2 regions of the Faecalibacterium sp. 9 genome follow, and region 2 is predicted to be linked to the other one. Evidence: riboswitches for the same ligand, from Rfam matches in the RefSeq annotation. Region 2 holds a riboswitch; the other holds the start of a gene.
What was found. Region 2 has a riboswitch for thiamine pyrophosphate ahead of thiW (energy coupling factor transporter S component ThiW). Riboswitches for the same ligand answer to the same signal wherever they lie in the genome.
Positions count from the first base shown of each region.

Region 1: linked by a shared signal. The riboswitch ahead of ACKXF9_RS07985 (energy-coupled thiamine transporter ThiT) and the one ahead of thiW (energy coupling factor transporter S component ThiW) in region 2 are both predicted to bind thiamine pyrophosphate.

Region 1 is NZ_JBLWGB010000001.1:1,656,244-1,660,450, reverse strand. It holds gene sigK (RNA polymerase sporulation sigma factor SigK) at 1-424, shown strand, start outside; gene sigG (RNA polymerase sporulation sigma factor SigG) at 1,099-1,866, shown strand; gene ACKXF9_RS07990 (sporulation transcriptional regulator SpoIIID) at 1,917-2,165, opposite strand; TPP riboswitch at 2,276-2,375, shown strand; gene ACKXF9_RS07985 (energy-coupled thiamine transporter ThiT) at 2,458-3,087, shown strand; tRNA gene ACKXF9_RS07980 (tRNA-Ala) at 3,229-3,304, shown strand; gene bilS (flavodoxin family protein BilS) at 3,368-3,859, shown strand; gene ACKXF9_RS07970 (DNA-3-methyladenine glycosylase family protein) at 3,952-4,207, opposite strand, start outside.
Region 2 is NZ_JBLWGB010000001.1:1,167,820-1,172,026, reverse strand. It holds gene thiC (phosphomethylpyrimidine synthase ThiC) at 1-18, opposite strand, end outside; gene thiE (thiamine phosphate synthase) at 360-995, opposite strand; gene thiM (hydroxyethylthiazole kinase) at 982-1,803, opposite strand; gene thiW (energy coupling factor transporter S component ThiW) at 1,819-2,334, opposite strand; TPP riboswitch at 2,620-2,728, opposite strand; gene ACKXF9_RS05530 (GH36-type glycosyl hydrolase domain-containing protein) at 2,918-4,207, opposite strand, start outside.

The sequences.
Region 1 (4,207 bases), 490 kb from region 2:
CGTGAACACCTTCACCCCGGAGCGCAGCATCAAGCTGGCCACCTACGCCAGCCGCTGCATCGGCAACGAGATCCTGATGTACTTACGCAAAAGCTCCAACCGCCGGCAGGAGGCCAGCATCGACGAGCCGCTCAACGTGGACGGCGACGGCAACGAGCTGCTGCTCTCGGACATTCTTGGCAGCGACGAGGATCAGATCAGCCAGCGGCTGGAACAGGACGCCGAGCGTGCCATTCTGCGCCGTGCCGTGGACAGCCTGTCCCCACGGGAGCGGCAGATCATGGAGCTGCGCTTCGGCCTTGCCGACGGCGTGGAGCGTACCCAGAAGGAAGCCGCCGATGCCCTTGGCATCAGCCAGAGCTATATCTCCCGGCTGGAAAAGCGGATCATCCATACATTAAAGGCCCAGCTGGAAAGCGAATGAAGTGGAAAAACGCGAACTGCCGCCCGCCGGGCTTGACAATCCGCGCTGATTCGCATATAATAAAACTACAAAAGGCGCTGGCCCTGCAAACGGCTAGTTCCTTACCGGATTAAGTCAAGAAAAGATGACCGCTCAGGTTTGGGAGTCTGAAGGCGGTCATTTTTTCTTTTTGTCATCACTGTGAGAAACAGTCCATGTAATTTCAAACGTAACGTAGATCGCTCCGCCGAGAAGCGTGAGCAGAAGCACGACCTGTTCAAACGTCATGGTGCATCCCCCCTTTCCGCCCTTGGGCATCCGGGGAGAACGAGATTTTCAAGAAAAAATCGTCTTTAGCCGGCACCCAAGTACCGGTAAGGAGCAGCTGCAACGGAGCCGACCGCCGCCTATGGCGGAAACAGGGAGGCGAGGTTGGGGCCGCGGCCAGCAAGACGCGAGTGCCGCTCAAGACACGAAGCGGATGCTGGGTGCCGCAACCCGTTCTGCGTTTGTGGGCACAGCGCCTGATGGCGGCGTTGCCGCCGCAAATACAGCATATCATAAATCCGCACAAAAAACAATATTTTGCCGCGCTTTCCTGCCAAACGGGAAAGCGCACAGTTTTTTCCACGCATACGATGCCGCTGCACATCCCATACTCCCGGTGAGAACAAAAACAGACCGGGGGCGTTTGGATGTACAACAAAGTGGAGCTGTGCGGCATGAACACGGCCCAGTTGCCTGTGCTGACCGAGGCCGAAAAGCGGGAGCTTCTGGCCCGGGTGCGCACCGGCGATGCCGCCGCACGGGAGCGGATGGTGGAGGGCAATCTGCGGCTGGTGCTCAGCGTGGTGCAGCGGTTCGCCCAGCGCGGCGAAAATCTGGACGATCTGTTTCAGGTGGGGTGCATCGGGCTTATCAAGGCCATCGATCATTTTGACCCCGCCCAGCCGGTGCGCTTCTCCACCTACGGCGTGCCCATGATCATTGGCGAGATCCGGCGCTTTCTGCGGGACAACAATGCCCTGCGGGTGAGCCGCAGCCTGCGGGATACCGCCTACCGGGCCATGCAGAGCCGCGAGACGCTGGAAAAGCAGCTTGGCCGCGAGCCGACCATGGACGAGATTGCCCAGAGCGCCGGGCTCACCCGCCGGGAAGTAACGGCGGCGCTGGAATCGGTGGTGGAGCCCATCAGTCTGGATGAGCCGGTGTACACCGACGGCGGCGATGCCATGTATGTGATCGATCAGGTGCGGGACCCGGACGGCGAGGACAGCTGGATCAGCGGGCTGCAGTTCCGCCAGACGGTGGCCGGGCTGACCCCGCGGGAGAAAAAGATCATGGAGCTGCGCTACCTGCAGGGCAAGACCCAGATGGAGGTGGCGCAGGAGATCGGCATCAGTCAGGCACAGGTCAGTCGGCTGGAAAAGGGCGCACTGAGCCAGTTCCGCACCCGGGACTGAACCTAAAAAAGGCGGCACAGCTTCCGTTTTGTTCGGAAGTGTGCCGTCTTTTATCTGCGGCTGTATTTGCGCCGGGTGGCCGCACCGCCGCGCAGATGCCGCTCTGCCTTATTGCAGGCCAGAACCGCCCGCACCTGCCGGAACAGCTCCGGCTGCAGCGTCCGCAGCCGCACCGCAACATCCTTGTGCACGGTGGACTTGCTGCACCCGAACACCGCTGCCGCCGCACGCACTGTGGCCCGGTTGGCCGCGATATATTCGCCCAGCTGTACCGCCCTCTGTTCGGGGTCTCCCTTCATATCCAGACTCCTCCCATTGTGAACTTATGGTACAGCCTATGCACAGGCCGAGGCAGATATGTTCCGCCGGGGCTTGACTTTTGCGCCGGACGCGCTATACTTTTGCATGGACATAAAAACAGGGGTGCCGAAAGGCTGAGATCTGCGTTTTGCGGAGTACCCTTTTACCTGACCGGACAATGCCGGCGTGGGAGTTTGCAGAACTGTCCGTTCTTTCACAAACCCCGTGCGCCTGCTGGAAAGCGGGCGCATTTTGTTTTTGTGTACTATCGTTCTGAGAAGAGGAATCCCTATGACCAAAACCTATTCCAAAACCCGCATTCTGGTGGAGGGTGCGCTGATGATCGCCCTGTCCACCGTTTTGAGCATGATCCAGATCCCGCTCATGCCCCACGGCGGTTCCATCACCCTGTTCAGCATGGTGCCCATTCTGGTAATGAGCTACCGCCACGGCGCAAAGTGGGGCATCATGACCGCTTTCGTCAACAGCCTGATCCAGCTTGTGCAGGGCCTTGGCAATCTGGCATACTGCCAGACCCTCACGGCACAGGTGGGCTGCGTGCTGCTGGACTACCTTCTGGCCTTCACGGTGCTGGGCTTTGCCTGCCTGATCGCAAAGCCTTTCCACAACCGCACCGTGGGTGTCGGTGTCAGCGCCTTTGTGGTGTGCCTGCTGCGCTTTTTGTGCAGCTTTCTGTCCGGTTACATCGTCTGGAAGGACTACGACTACGCTTTCAGCTGGATGACTGAGATCGGCTTTCCCGGGATCTCCAGCATGAGCGTGGACGGTCTGTGCTGGCTGTACAGCGCCTTGTACAACGCCACTTACATGCTGCCCGAAGCCATTCTGACCACGGTCCTTGTGGTGATCCTGATCCGTGTCGCACCGCAGATCTTCGACCCGCAGAACGCAAGAGCGTAAGTTTTTTCGCAGTCATTTTTCCCGCCGGGAAGGGCATTTCCCCGGCGGGAATTTTTTTGCAGAAAATCCCAAAAAAGCTGTTGACAATCCGGCAAAGCGCTGGTATAATTACTCCTGTCGTCAGGCACGGCACAAACATCTGGGGGATTAGCTCAGCTGGGAGAGCGCTTGCATGGCATGCAAGAGGTCACCGGTTCGATCCCGGTATTCTCCACCAGAAGGAAAAGCACCGCACGGAAACGTGTGGTGTTTTTTGTTGTTACCGACCAAAGGAGAAACTATGAGCTACGCGATCGTATTCAGCAGTAAAACAGGCAACACAAAATTATTGGCAGACACGCTGCACGCCTGTCTGCCACAGGAAAACTGCTGCTATTTTGGCACCCCGGACCCTGCTGCCATGGAAGCGGACGACCTCTATGTGGGCTTCTGGACAGACAAGGGAAACGCCGACGAAAGCACTTTGGACTTTTTGAAGCAGCTGCACGGCAAAAGTATCTTCCTTTTTGGCACCGCCGGCTTTGGCGGCAGTGAGGAGTATTTCAACAAGATCCTGAAAAAGGTGGAGCGTTCGCTGGACAGGAGCAACACGGTCTTCGGCCGTTATATGTGTCAGGGCAAGATGCCGCTTTCGGTACGCCAGCGGTATGAGGGCATGAAAAAGCAGCCGATCCATCTGCCCAATCTGGATGCGCTGATCGAGAATTTTGACAACGCCCTTTCTCACCCGGATGCAGAAGATCTGGAACGGTTAAAGCAGGCGGTAAAATGATAAAAAGGCAGCGGTTTTCCTCAAACAGAGGAAGCCGTTGCCTTTTTTGCTTAGCGGATGATCCTACGCTCCTGCCTGCGGCTCCGCGGTTCTTATCCCACGCTTCTTTTATAAAAGAACAGGTACTGCTGCACGATGCCTGCTTCCGGCCCGAACTGCGGGAACGGGTCCTGCCCGGCAAACTCGTCCCGGATGAGCCGTTCGATCCAGACATCCACCGGCACACGGCCCACACGGCCATAGCCGAACAGACACACGCAGTTTGCCACCTTTTTGCCCACACCGTCCAGTTCCATCAAACGGGCAAAAAGTGCTTCATCGGGCAGGGAAGCCAGCTTCTTCAGGTCC
Region 2 (4,207 bases):
GGTAGTATAAGTCTGCATACGCTCTGTTCCTCCAAATGACAGTTTATCTCTGAACAGCAGGGTGCTGGTCATACATTGATGCGGGGGAGTCTGCGTGCCGGGAGCTTTCTCCTCGGACACGAATCGGGCCATTCCATCGCCCGCCCTACTGCCTGCGGCAGCAGGGTCCCACCCCAGCGGACGGTCCTCGGAGAAACTCCCGACCCGCAGGCAAGGGTGGCAGGCAAGTAGCCGTCATTCAGAAAAAGCAGAACATTCTGGATGCCGGCACCTGCGCAAAATACGCTTTTCATGTTGGTTTTCTCCATGAATTTTATAACGCGGCCCAAGGTGGTGCCCCCGGTTTGCCGCGGGATCGGTCAGATGATCTGCTCGGAAAGCGCCTTCAGCTCCCGGCACTCGGTCTCGATGTCATCTGCTGCAAAGATGGCGCTCACAAGGGCCACACCGTCCACGCCGGTGCCCTTGAGCTGCAGGATGTTCTCCTTGTGGATGCCGCCGATGGCCACCACCGGGATGTCCACGGCGTCACAGATTGCCTTCAGGGTCTCGTGGGGCAGAACGTCCACATCGGTCTTGGTATGAGTGGCAAAGGCCGCACCCACACCAAGGCAGTCTGCGCCATGCTTCACAGCTTCCTGCGCTTCCTCCACGCTGTGGACGGAAACGCCGATCATCATTCCCTCGCCCACACGGGCGCGCACCTGCGCTGCGGCCATATCCTCCTGCCCCACATGCACGCCCTCGGCGTGGCAGCGGATGGCAATGTCCACGTTGTCGTTCACAAAGAACGGCACGCCGTAGCGCTGGCACAGAGCATGGATCTCCACAGCCTCTTTCAGAAAAGCTTCGTCGTCCAGCTCTTTTTCACGCAGCTGCACACAGGTGACACCGCCCTTCAGGGCGCTTTCCACCTGCTCATAGAGGGACTGTTTTCCCACCCATGCGCGGTCGGTGACGGCATACAGAAGCATGTTCTGCTTATCGCACTTCATAGTTTGCTCCTTCTTCCAGCTGTTCCGGGGTCATATTATAAATGGCATCGATGATGTAGCTGCGGTAGGTGGCGTTGCCGTCCTGCGGGGTGAGCCGCTTGTGGGCGATCTCGCCCGCAAGGCCCATGGCGCACACTGCGGCTGCAGCAGCTTCCAGCGGATGGCCGGGGTTGGCGGTAACAAAAGCCGCCGTGAGGGCCGAGAGCTGGCATCCGGTGCCGGTGATGCTGCTCATCATGGGATTGCCGTTGCGGATGACATAGGCTTTTTGCGCATCGGCCACGATGTCGATGGCACCGGTGATGGCAATGACGGCACCGGTCTGAGCCGCAAACTTTTTGGCAAAGGCCACGGCAGAATCCAGATTTTCCTCAGTGACTTTATCAGCCACATCGGCGTCCACGCCCTTGGTTGTGCCCGCGCCGGAGGCCAGCGTTTTGATCTCCGAGATATTGCCGCGGATCACCGCGAACTTCACATCCCGGAGCAGACGGTAGGCCGTATCTGTACGCAGGCGGGATGCACCCGCACCCACCGGGTCCAGCACCACAGGATGGCCCAGCGCGTTAGCCTTTTTGCCCGCCAGCAGCATGCTGGTGATGGTGCGGCTGTTCAGGGTGCCGATGTTGATGTTCAGTCCGCCGCAGATGGTGGTGATGTCCTCCACCTCGGCAGCATCGTCAGCCATGATGGGCGAAGCACCGCAGGCCAGCACCATGTTGGCGCAGTCGTTCACGGTGACGTAGTTGGTAATGTTATGGATGAGCGGGCAGGTGCGGCGCAGGTTCTCGAATTCTGTTTTGAACATTCGGGTGCCCCTCCGTCAGGAAAGACTGTTCTGCATGGAGTGCAGTACGCCGGAGCGCTGCAGGCTGTACACCAGCACGCCCGCAATGATGGAACCCACAGCAGTGGAGATGAGGAAGGGCACGATGTAGGCATAGAACGCGATATCACCGGCGCTCTTGCCCATCAGGAAGATGGCCACCGGGTAGGCGCACAGACCGCCCAGAATGCTGGTACCGAACACCTCGCCCACCATGGTGGCAAAGATGTTCTTGGTCTTAGCGTACACAAGGCCGCACAGCAGGGCACCGAACATGCTGCCGGGGAAGGCCATCAGGCTGCCCAGACCCAGCAGGTTGCGCAGCAGGGAGGCCACAAAGGCCACGCCCACGCCCCACCACGGGCCAAGCAGCACGGCGCAGGTCACGTTGACCATGTGCTGGATGGGTGCGCATTTGCTGCCAAACATGGGGAAGCTGAACACGCTGCCCACCACGCACAAAGCACACAGCATACCGGCCAGCGCCAGCTTTTTCACAGAGAGATTTTTCATAAGGTAAGGCTCCTTTCTCCTGCGGGAGCAGCAAAACCGTACAGCGCCCCCGCAAACAGCCCGTACCGGACGGCACAGGCAAGATCTACAAGCGGTCGAGACTTTCTGGTCTCCTCTCACGCCGGAACACGGCTTCCCATCGCTGACGATTCACGGCACTCAGGGCGCTCCCCCTCAGTCCGCTGCGGCAGTCCCCCCGCAGAAAGGTACAAGGCATCCTCCTCAGAACAGTAAAATAAGCTACAACAAAAAACAGGAGACCCCCTTCTGCGGGGCCTCCTGCAAAAAATCATATGGATGACTTCCTACGGCGGCATTATCCGCATCAGGTAAAAGGGTCGAAGTTCGGATACTTCCTCTCAGCCCGCTGTCACGAGCTCCCCTGTATTTGATTGTGACTGTATTCTACACCCTTTGCACCAAAATTGCAAGAGGGAGGGGAATGATCGTGAATGCGGAGCGCATTTTTGATCGTTATGCCGCCGGATAGTTCACGCCTTTACAGACCAAACCCGCCGTGCAGGGGTCTGCGCAGCGGGTCTGGCTATGAGGAGAATATTATGAAAAAGCAGAGAAAGTCGGTTTAACCCATGGTCACCCGCACCTGCACTGTAGTCCCGGCAGCAGCCAGCGGCAGCACATTGCCCGCGAGGGCTTTGCCGTCCACCGTGATGCTCTGCACACCGTGCTGCACGGCGGCGGTGTTGTCCACTGCAATGTGATACACTGCGCCCCGGTAGCGGCGGGTGACGGTGTAGCCGGTCAGGGTGTGGGGGATGCAGGGGTCTACCCGCAGGCCGTCCAGCGTGGGCTGGATGCCCAAAATGTACTGGCTCACATTGACGAAAGTCCATGCGGCCGTGCCGGTCAGCCAGCTGTTTTTCGCCTCGCCGAAGGTGGGTGCATCCCTGCCCGCCACCATCTGGCTGTAGACGTAGGGTTCGGTGCGGTGGATCTCGGAAATATCCTCGATGTAGGCCGGGCAGGTCTTGCGATACACCTCAAAGGCCCGGTCGCCGTGGCCCAGCACGGTTTCAGCGCAGCTGATCCACGGATTGTTGTGGCAGAAGATGCCTGCGTTCTCCTTGTATCCCGGCGGATAGCTGGAAATTTCGCCCAGATTCAGCTGGTAGCTGGTGTAGGCGGGCTGGTGCAGCACCACGCCGTATGGGGTGTCCAGCCGCTCCTCCACGCTCCGGAGCGCCTGCGCGGCCTGCCCGGTCTCCCTGCCGATGCCTGCCATGACGCACATGCCCTGCGGCTCAATGAAGATCTGTCCCTCGGTGCACTCCCTGCTGCCCACAGGGTTGCCGAAAGCATCGTAGGCACGCCGGAACCATGCGCCGTCCCAGCCTGCGGTCAGGGCCGCCTGCTCCACGGCGTCGATGCTCCGGCGGGCAGCTGCGGCCTCATCGGCAAGCTGCAGGCGGTCGCACAGCTCTGCATACTCGCGCCCGTACTTGACGAACATGCCCGCAATGAACACGCTCTCGGCCACCGGGCCCTCGCTGGGACCGGTGATCTGGAAGCTCTCGCCCGGGTGCTCCGAGAAGCAGTTCAGGTTCAGGCAGTCGTTCCAGTCCGCACGGCCAATAAGCGGCAGGCCGTGGGGGCCAAGATGGGTGCAGGTAAAGCGAAAGCTGCGGCGCAGGTGCTCCATAAGCGGCTGTGCCTTGCGCTCGTCGTTCTCAAAGGGCACCTGTTCTTCCAGAATGGACCAGTCGCCTGTCTCCCGCAGATAGGCGGCGGTGGCGGCAATGAGCCACAGCGGGTCATCGTTGAAGCCGGTGCCCACATCCCGGTTGCCCTTTTTGGTCAGGGGCTGATACTGATGGTAGGCGCTGCCGTCCTCGAACTGGGTGGCGGCAATGTC